One region of the Rahnella sp. R3(2024) genome, then DNA from elsewhere that is predicted to be linked to it. Evidence: predicted binding sites of a transcription regulator. Region 1 holds the regulator's gene; the other holds the start of a gene.
The links. Region 1 encodes Fur, which represses iron uptake genes when iron is present. Its sites were predicted from a motif close to ATAATAATGAGAACNACTATCAA; they were not measured.

Region 1 (5,303 bases):
GTTCAGCAAAGGAATCAACTTACCGGCGCAGTTTTTACCGAACTCTTCCATGTTATGCGTCAGGTCACCACTGGCAATCAGCGCGAACTGATCGCGGAGTTTATCCAGCGGTTTGACTAACGCCATCACCAGATAGCGATCGGTCAGCAGCAGGATAATCAGCCCAATAACAAACGCGGTGATCTGAATCACTTTGCTGAGATTAGTCAGATGATTAGACTCTGTTTGCGCCGCGCTGAAATCCACCGCGATCTGGCTGCTGACTTTTTGCATGGCAGCCCCGAAATCACGGCTTAACGCCGGAACGCCTGACTGCGCCAGCTGATTGTACGCATCGATATTTTTGCTGCTGGCCGCCTCAAATAACGGCTTCACGCCCTGCGTTATCAGACTTTCCCAACTGGTGAGTAATTCCTGAACCGCTGAATCTTCCAGCCCCGGATGCGGGGCCGCTTTGAAATCCGCCTGCGCCTGCGTCAGGGCTTCAAGGGATTGTTTTGCGGTATCAAAAATTTCCGGCCCTTTGGTCGGATCGGCCTGAAGCTGCGACACCGCACGGCTTAAGCGGGTTACGGTACGAAAATACTGATCATTTCCTTTGCTGATCAGCGCCATATTGTTGACGAGCTCAGAACTGTTGCGGGTGTTTTGCGTCAGCGTATTCAGTGAGTTGACGGTGTAAAGGGATACACCCGCCCACATAACGCAGAAAACGCCAAGAATGGTTAATAACGCGGCCCTGATGGTGATATTTTTTAAAAACTGCACGATATGCCTCTCTCGAAACATGACTGTTTCTGGTCTGAGGATTGAGGGGGATGCGGAGAATCAAGACAAGTAACCATCAGGCAAGTGCCCCAGGACATGTTTGAACACCTCTCCGGGCATCGATTTCTTTATTATGTTGAGATTGCTCTCGCATCATCTATCGGCGGGACGTGCTTAAAATTTAGTATTGTTAAGATATATTTCTTCACTTTGCTTTTAACCCCGTCAATTTTGAGGATTTTATCTGGATTAAAAGCACACGAAGGCGATACCACTTAAAAAGATTGCCCGATAAACTTATTCGTCAGTTAAGAAGGCGAGCAGAAGCATATTCTCCGCCTCACGAGTTTGCTATTATCAGCACTATTATTGCCTGCAATGTAGGGCTTATCATTGAGAACAAGAGGTTAGACATCTTATGGCCGTAGTAGGAATCTTCTTTGGATCCGATACAGGTAACACCGAAAACATCGCAAAAATGATCCAGAAACAACTGGGTAAAGATGTTGCAGAGGTGCATGACATTGCGAAGAGCAGCAAAGAGGATCTGGAAAAATTCGATATTTTGCTGATCGGTATTCCAACCTGGTATTACGGTGAAGCTCAGTGTGACTGGGACGACTTCTTCCCAAGCCTGGAAGAGATAGATTTCGAAGGTAAGCTGGTTGCGCTGTTTGGTTGCGGCGATCAGGAAGACTACGCAGAATATTTCTGTGATGCGCTGGGCACCGTGCGCGACATCATTGAGCCACGCGGCGCGGTGATTGTGGGTCACTGGCCAACCGAAGGCTATCACTTCGAAGCATCCAAAGGTCTGGCAGATGATAAACATTTCATCGGACTGGCTATTGATGAAGACCGTCAGCCGGAATTAACCAATGAGCGCGTTGACGCCTGGGTTAAGCAAATTACTGAAGAATTGAGCCTTTCAGAAATTATTGGCTAAAAACCCTGTTGGCCCTGAGGATTTATTCTACAATTGAAGGGCCAAACTATTACTGAAATTAACAATTTAGCCACAACAAAATTGTTACTTTCGGTGGTATCAAGGTACACTGAGTTCATCTGTTTTTTCTATCGATCAAGTCGTTGCATTGTCTTATGTGACTGGCATTTAGTGATCTTTATTAACAGGCTATCGTTTAGGGGATCGGCACACTTCCGTTAAAAGAAGGATCCTAATCGAAGAATTTTGTGCCGCTGATGCCACAGGCTCCATGCCTCAACTTGATTAGCACATAGTAACAGGACTGAATCCGCATGACTGACAACAACACCGCACTGAAGAAAGCCGGCTTAAAAGTCACGCTTCCGCGCCTTAAAATCCTGGAAGTGTTGCAAGCGCCGGAAGGTCATCACGTTAGTGCGGAAGATCTGTACAAACAATTGATTGATATGGGTGAAGAGATTGGTCTGGCGACGGTTTACCGCGTTCTGAACCAGTTTGATGACGCCGGTATCGTGACCCGCCATAACTTCGAAGGCGGCAAGTCCGTGTTCGAACTGACTCAGCAACACCATCACGATCACCTGATTTGCTTAGATTGTGGCCGTGTTATTGAATTCCGCGACGAATATATTGAAGGTCGTCAGCGCGAAATTGCTAAAAAACACGGTATCAAACTGACCAACCACAGCCTGTACCTGTACGGCCACTGTGAAGCAGGCGACTGCCGCGAAGATGACTCTTTGCACAATGATAAACCTGCGCAGTAATCTGCCGGGCTCGTTGATATCGACCTAAAATTAACCGCTGAAAAGCGGTTTTTTTATGCCCGTTTATCAGCTATGAAAGACATAAAAAACCCCGGCAAGCCGGGGTTTTCTGTCTCACCTTCAGGTAATTAATGAGGTCTACTGCACAGGCGCGGGTGAGTTATTGGCTTTAATTTCCTTCCAGATTTTTCCACAATCGGCGGCGTAAGCCTGCCCGTCACCGGTTTTGCGTGCCGTCAGGCAGCGCTGGTAATCCAGCACGCGTACCGTTTCCTGTTGTGCAAACTGCTGGTGAGCTTTCTCTTCCTTCAGAACGTTAAGAACCGCCTGGCAGGATGCAAGTTTGTCCGGCGAGCCTTCGGCAGTGTTGATGCAGGCGCTGTAAGCCTTGCGCAGTCTGGCATCTTCTGCCTGCCCTGACGTCTGGGAACAACCGGCCAGCAATAAAGACGTGGTCACGATCAGCAGTAATTTATTCATCGACATAGTGACCTCAGAAAATAGTGAATGGAGCGATAACGATAAATTTCACATCTTTTTCATCCTGGAAGATGTTGCCGTAACCACCGCCCCAGCTCGGAATATCTGAATGGTTGTCATACTGGGTGTAATGCAATTTGAACAACGTGCCTTTGGCGCGCCCTTCCTGAAGGGTGTAAAGCGCATCCAGACTCCACGCACTTTCTTTCAGACGCTGGCTTTGGTCATAAGCCGCATTGGTGCTTGGCTTGGCATCCCATGCATAAACATAAGAACCGCCGACCGCGAAGCCCGGCAGATCCCATTTCGCCAGATCATATAAAACACCGGCATATACCGCTTTTTCGCCGTTGGCGTTGAAGTCGGAACGGTTATCCCACCACACATCGAGACGACCATTGGACGAGGAATACGTTGGGGTCATACGCTGAAGGAAGTAGCCCTGATTCCCCTCCGCCTTGACCATCGTCCCTTCCAGACGCCAGTCAAACTGGCCGGTGGTATAACCGAACGTCAGAGCCTGCAACCATGCCAGCCCGTCGTACAAACTGTTAGGATCGTTTTTATCACTGATGCGGTCTTCTGCACCGTAGAACTGGTAGCTGGTGGTCAGCGGGTTACCCAGCAGATCCATTTTGTAAGAGGCTTTAGCGAAATACTGATCGACGTAGCTTTCCGCTTCGCCATAGGCGGCTTCGAGCACCAGATCATTTTTGAAGTCGTATTTCGCGCCCAGCGAGTGAATATAGGAAACACCGGTTTTTTTATCATTCTGGCGGAAATCATCCATTTCCAGGTGCCACGGTGATTTATATTCATCCGCCCACATGTAGGAGAAACTCAGTTCGCCCGGCTCGCCGAAATCATGTTTATATCCGGCTTCTGCGCCGCGATACGTGCCAGGCATGAAACTCCAGTGCGGCGCAATCAGGGTCTGGCCGGTCGGCTGAATGTAACCCGCGTGGCCCCAGAAGCCGCCGTACTTAAACTTACCGGCAGCTTTATACAGGCTGACTCCGCCTTTATCGCCAGAGTAATCTTCATCGTAGGCGTGATTTTTTGAGGAGAATGCAATTTCGTTCGGGTGGCCGCTGTCGCTGGCTTCGGCCATTTCAATTGCCGTGAAAGCCGCAACGTCGATGCCGAACATATCCCACGCATAACCGGAGGAGAAATCCAGATTCAGGTTGGCGGTGGCATGAGAAAGGTTAGTGGCGTACTTGTCGTAGTCAGGATTGTTGACGGTGACTTTAGAGCCGTCGGGGCGGGTTTCTTCTTTGGTTTTATTCAGATCTTTGCGATCACGTTCGCGCTGCCAGTAATACACGCCACCGGTGAGCGTCGAATCATCAATAAAGCCCGCCGCGTTTGCCTCTTCAGAAAACATTAATCCGCCACCCAATAAGGTGCCGGCCAGAGAATACATCACAGGTTTCAGATAAGCCGATCCCCTGCCCCGGTTAAGGTGCTTGTGCATAGAAATTCCTCATTTTTGACTAAAAAGTAACTGCAAAACCCAAACGGGTATTAAAAGCGGGCGTCAGAGACGTCACCGTAAAAGCAAGGGTAGAGTATTTTTCGCGACGCGAATTATCAATGAGTAATTCATCATTGATCTCTGAAATATGACAAAGTGCACATAAAGATGAAAAAGTATTACAGAAAGAACTTTGTGGGAATTAAAGCGAGGGAAAAAGTGAAAACAATTAAAAATCAAATAATTAAAAAGGATAAGTCTGTGGTTTACACGTTTCAGCTTTCAGCAATATTTAATCAGAGCCGCTAAAAAGTGAGCATCATAAACACATTAATTCGCGACAGAAATCAATTTCAATATTGCTTAAGGCATAAAAAAACGCAGCCGAAGCTGCGTTAAAAATAAGTCTGACTTCAATCAGGCGACCGGTTTGCTTTCCCAGGTATCGCGCAGACCGACGGTGCGGTTAAACACCAGATGCTCCGCGCTGGAATAGCGGCTGTCGGCACAGAAGTAACCTTCACGTTCGAACTGAAGGCTGACTTCAGCCTGCGCCCCTGCCAGAGAAGGCTCAACGAAGCCCTGAGCGATAACCAGAGACTCCGGATTGATGGTGGTCAGGAAATCCTCTGCCTGACCGGGGTTCGCTACGCTGAACAGACGGTCATACAGACGGAATTCTGCTGGCTTACCTTCAGTGGCGGAAACCCAGTGGATCACCCCTTTCACCTTGCGGCCATCAGCAGGATCTTTGCTCAGCGTGTCGATATCGTAAGAACAGAAGATAGTGGTGATATTACCTTCGGCATCTTTCTCAATGCGTTCCGCTTTGATCACATACGCATTGCGCAGGCGCACTTCT
Region 2 (5,303 bases), 1.4 Mb from region 1:
CTCTTTCAGCAGATTCCAGACACAGCGCGGGTCCTGCAGGGTTTTGTCTTGTTTCGCGAAGCCTTTCTCATCGAGCTGATAATGCCAGCTTTCTTTGTTGTAGGATTTTTTCGCCGCATCAAATCCACTGAACAGCCCGTCGTTAAATTCATAGTCTTCACGCACCAGCAGGCTGGCGTTGGTGTATTCACGGACGTATTCAGTCTGAATTTTATTGTGCGTGATCAGGTAGTTGATCATACCCAGCAGGAACGCGGTGTCAGACCCGGCGCGGATCGGCGCATAGATATCAGCCACGGCGGCGCTGCGGTTGAAACGCGGATCGACGACGATGACTTTGGCGTTATTTTTGGTTTTTGCCTCAATCACCCATTTGAACCCGACCGGGTGCGCTTCTGCGGCGTTTCCGCCCATAATCAGAATGACGTTGGCGTTTTTGATATCGACCCAGTTGTTGGTCATCGCGCCGCGACCAAATGACGGCGCTAACGCTGCAACGGTCGGGCCGTGGCACAGACGCGCCTGGCAGTCGATCGCCACCATGCCCAGCGCACGGGTGAATTTCTGATCCAGCAGGCCGGTTTCGTTACTGGCCGCAGACGAACAGAGCATGCCGGTGGTCAGCCAGCGGTTAACCGTGACGTTATTGTCATTTTTCTCGACGAAGTTGGCGTCGCGGTCATCTTTCATCAGGCGGGCGATACGGGAAATCGCCTCATCCCATGAGATGCGCTGCCATTTATCAGAACCGGGCGCGCGATATTCCGGATATCTGAGACGGCCTTCGCTGTGGATGTAATCCAGCACGCCTGCGCCTTTCGGGCACAAGGAGCCACGACTGACCGGATGATCGGCGTCACCCTCTACGTGGAAGATATTTTCAGTGACGTTTTTCGCGCCGTCGCCCTGGCTGTAAATCAGCATCCCGCAACCGACTGAACAGTACGTACAGTTGTTGCGGGTTTCACGCGAGCGAAGCAGTTTATATTGGCGGGTTTCCGCCAGCGCGATTGTCGGGGCAAACCCCAATAATGCCGCTGTTGTGCCGGCCATACCGCCCGCACATATTTTGAATAATTGTCTTCTGCTGACTTGCATGAAAGACTCCTTCCCATCATTTGTTAACACATTGCTTTTCAAATTGCCGCTTTCCGCCGCAGTGGCGTAAGCGGTAAAATCAAGGCCTAAAGTCCTGACAGTTTGTACGGCTTATGTAGCCGGAATGTTTATAAGGTTATTACTAATGGATGTCCATCAAGTAAACGAACTGGGCAAAAAAGATGATAAAAAAGTGACTCAGATCATCGGAGCGAGCCAAAAAACGGTGATGCAGCGCGCACATCTTGATGAGCCCAAAGATGACTGGATTGCTCAGGAAGTGCCCGTTGCACTGGTCTATAACGGCATCTCGCACGTGGTGATGATGGCCTCGCCAAAAGATCTGGAAGCCTTTGCGCTGGGCTTTTCGCTGTCAGAAGGGATCATTGAATCCCCCGGTGACATTTTCGGGATGGAAGTGACACCCACCTGTAACGGGATTGAAGTGAATATCGAGTTATCGAGCCGCCGTTTCGCCGGGCTGAAAGAGCGCCGCCGCGCCATGGCGGGACGCACCGGCTGCGGCGTTTGCGGCATTGAACAACTGGGTGACCTGTTCCGCCCGCTCGCGCCGCTGCCGTTTACCCAGACCTTTGCGCTGGCGAATCTGGATAACGCGCTGAATCAGCTGAAATCCGTGCAGGAAATCGGCCAGCTGACCGGCTGTACCCACGCTGCCGCGTGGATAACCTCGCAGGGCGAATTACTGGGTGGCTGTGAAGACGTGGGCCGTCACGTGGCGCTGGATAAAATGCTGGGTATGCGCGCAAAACAGAATGACTGGACATCCGGCGCGGCGCTGGTTTCCAGCCGCGCCAGCTATGAAATGGTGCAGAAAGCCGCGATGTGCGGCATTGAAATTCTGTTCGCCGTCTCCGCCGCCACCACACTCGCGGTCGAAGTCGCCGAAAAATGTCACCTGACGCTGGTCGGTTTCAGCAAACCGGGCCGGGCGACGGTGTATACGCATCCGCAAAGACTGCGTTAACGCTTTAAGCTTCACGTGCCTTTAGACAATTTAGGATTGTTTGCGGTTATCTGGTTCTAAGCCCCGTATAACAGGCGCTTACGAGTACCCGTACAAAGGGTGGAGCATAGATAATCATTTTCAATATCATTTAATTAACTATAATGATCCGACTGATTACGCGGTGCTCACAATGACGGTGCCGCCCTACACTATGGAGACGATGAACATGAGTTATTCACTGCCATCACTGCCTTACGCATACGACGCACTCGAGCCGCATTTCGATAAAGAGACGATGGAAATCCATCACTCTAAACACCACCAGGCTTACGTGAACAACGCGAACGCTGCACTGGAAAGCCTGCCAGAACTGGCAAAACTTTCTGTTGAAGAGCTGATCGCAAACCTGGACAAAGTCCCTGCGGATAAGAAAGTTGCACTGCGTAACAACGCAGGTGGCCACGCTAACCACAGCCTGTTCTGGAAAGGCCTGAAAACCGGCACCACCCTGCAGGGCGAACTGAAATCGGCTATCGAACGCGATTTCGGCAGCGTTGACGCTTTCAAAGAAACGTTTGAAAAAGCAGCAACCACTCGTTTCGGCTCCGGCTGGGCGTGGCTGGTTCTGAAAGACGGCAAACTGGCCGTTGTTTCTACTGCTAACCAGGACAGCCCGCTGATGGGCGAAGCCGTTTCCGGCGCATCCGGTTACCCGCTGCTGGGTCTGGACGTTTGGGAACACGCTTACTACCTGAAATATCAGAACAAACGCCCTGACTACATCAAAGCTTTCTGGGATGTGGTGAACTGGGACGAAGCTGCAAAACGTCTGGCTGAAGCGAAGTAATTTCGCCCTGCCGCCCTTAACGGGCACGATGTTTTCGCCAATGGCGGGTCTGTGACCCGCCTTTTTTATGCCCTGCTTATTCTGCTAAAAACGTTACTCTGATCACTGTTTTACAGCGAATTATCCGCCTGGTTTCCCCGCTTTTCAGACACCGCCCGCATTAATCAAAAATACATCGCAGATCCTATTAAGTTTACCGCCAAATCTACCGATAGATTCTTCACAAAGGCGTAACAAAGCCGCCAACTTTGGCAGGGATGTTTTACGGAGAACGATTATGGGTAACGGCACGGGTCTTTCGCAGTGGATGAATAATCTCAGAGTCGGTACGAAACTGGGTCTGGGGTTTGGGTTAGTGTTAGTGATCGCCGCCGTGATCACCGTGGCGGGCATGGTCAAATTAAATGACATCAGCCAGCGCGCTGAAAAAGTGGATTTCAGTAATCAGATGAATGCATTGCTGAATGACGCCCGCCTGAGCCGCACGCTGTACCAGCTGAAATATGAACCGACGTATCTCCAGCAAAATCAGGAGAAAATCGACGCACTTTCGCAGCTGATCGCTCAGTCAAAAGGCAAGCTTGAATGGGACGCCACCAGCCAGGCAAATCTCGATCAGGTACCGGTAAAAATCCGCGAATATCAGCAGGCACAAAACGCCTTTAAACAGGCCGTTGACAGAAAAGACGCCGTGCGTGCCAGCTGGAATCTTTCCGAAACCGAAGCCGTGGTAACACGTTTGCAGGATCAGTTGCGCGTGGAAGATGCCGATCCGTCAATCCGTCTGTCTCTGGCGGAAGTGGTTCAGAAGCTTATCAGCGTGCGTTATTACGTGCGCGGCCTGCTGCTGAACATGGATAAAGAATCCGAAGCCACGCTGCTCAAAGCCATTGATGAAACCCAGGCAAATGCCAAAAAACTGAATGCCCTGTTACTGCCCAACCAGCAGGCCACTCTGGCTCCGCTGATGAGTGCGCTGGCGAATTATAAAAGCCACGTCGTCGCTTATATGCCCGCGTATGAAGATGAGCAGAAAAACTCGCAGTTGCTGTCAGTCAAAGCCAGTGAGATGAATACGCTGGTGGCAAAAATCTTCAAAAATGAACTGGCGAACACGCACCTCGATATCAGCCGCGCGCAAATGATGATGATGGTGATCACGCTCGTCGTTCTGCTGGCCGGTATTCTGATCGCATGGCGCATTACCCGCCAGATCACCCAGCCGCTGCGCGATACGCTGAAGACCGCCGAGCTGATTGCCAAGGGCGATTTGACGGCAGCCCATCCGACGGCGCGCCGCGACGAACTGGGTATGCTGATGAATGCGGTGTCGGCGATGAGCCAGAATCTCAGCACCATGATTTATGAGATCCGCTCGGGTGTGACGCAGGTTTCCCACGCTGCCGCAGAAATCGCGGCGGGGAATACCGATTTGTCTTCCCGTACGGAACAACAGGCAGCCGCCGTGGAAGAAACGGCAGCCAGTATGGAACAGCTGAGCGCAACGGTGAAACAGAATGCCGATAACGCCCATCACGCCAGCAAACTCGCCAGTGAAGCGTCCGGTACCGCCACGCTCGGCGGCAAACAGGTCAGCGACGTGGTCGATACCATGCAGCAGATTTCCGGCAGTTCTAAGCGCATTGCCGAAATTACGTCGGTCATCAACGGTATTGCCTTCCAGACCAACATTCTTGCGCTGAACGCCGCAGTAGAAGCGGCGCGCGCCGGAGAGCAGGGGCGCGGATTCTCGGTCGTGGCTTCTGAAGTCCGTACGCTGGCACAACGCAGTGCGCAGGCCGCGAAGGAAATTGAAGGGCTGATTGCTGAGTCGGTTGAGCGTGTGAATACCGGCGCAAAGCTGGTGGAAAACACCGGCCGCACCATGCAGGACATCGTGAAATCGGTTTCTCACGTGCGCGATATTATGGGTGAGATTGCCTCGGCGTCTGACGAGCAAAGCCGGGGTATCGCGCAGATATCACAGGCGATTGTCGAGATGGACAGCACCACCCAGCAGAACGCCGCGCTGGTTGAGCAATCCTCTGCCGCCGCCGATTCGCTTGAGGATCAGGCTGCCACGCTGACGCAGGCGGTATCCGTATTCCGTCTCGCTGATAACCGCAACATGCAGCACGCACCTGCCGCCAATGCCCTGCGTCGCCCGACGTTACCGCCAGTGCAGAATAAATCCAGCCAGGAAAACTGGGAAACGTTCTGATATTCCCTTTCATCCGGCGTGCGTCTCCCCGACGGCGCGCCGGATGATTCTTCCTACTCACACCCTCTAATGCAGGTTATGCTGAGCTCAACGACTGATGAGTGGCGGAGACCTTATGCATTATCCCGACGTTTATATTGGTGCTATTGAGCAGTATCCCGGCTATT

Region 2: a site for Fur is predicted at 2,194-2,216, ahead of sodA (superoxide dismutase [Mn]). Genes of this name have one in related genera too.

The regions. Positions count from the first base shown of each region.
Region 1 covers NZ_JBHGBU010000001.1:3,460,643-3,465,945, reverse strand. Annotated here, with positions in the region: gene ABSH60_RS15595 (methyl-accepting chemotaxis protein) at 1-768, opposite strand, end outside; gene fldA (flavodoxin FldA) at 1,187-1,714, shown strand; gene fur (ferric iron uptake transcriptional regulator) at 2,029-2,484, shown strand; gene chiQ (ChiQ/YbfN family lipoprotein) at 2,623-2,964, opposite strand; gene ABSH60_RS15575 (OprD family outer membrane porin) at 2,978-4,390, opposite strand; gene glnS (glutamine--tRNA ligase) at 4,859-5,303, opposite strand, start outside.
Region 2 covers NZ_JBHGBU010000001.1:2,045,977-2,051,279, forward strand. Annotated here, with positions in the region: gene fdnG (formate dehydrogenase-N subunit alpha) at 1-1,098, opposite strand, end outside; gene fdhD (formate dehydrogenase accessory sulfurtransferase FdhD) at 1,244-2,086, shown strand; gene sodA (superoxide dismutase [Mn]) at 2,295-2,915, shown strand; gene ABSH60_RS09305 (methyl-accepting chemotaxis protein) at 3,193-5,136, shown strand; gene yiiM (6-hydroxyaminopurine reductase) at 5,252-5,303, shown strand, end outside.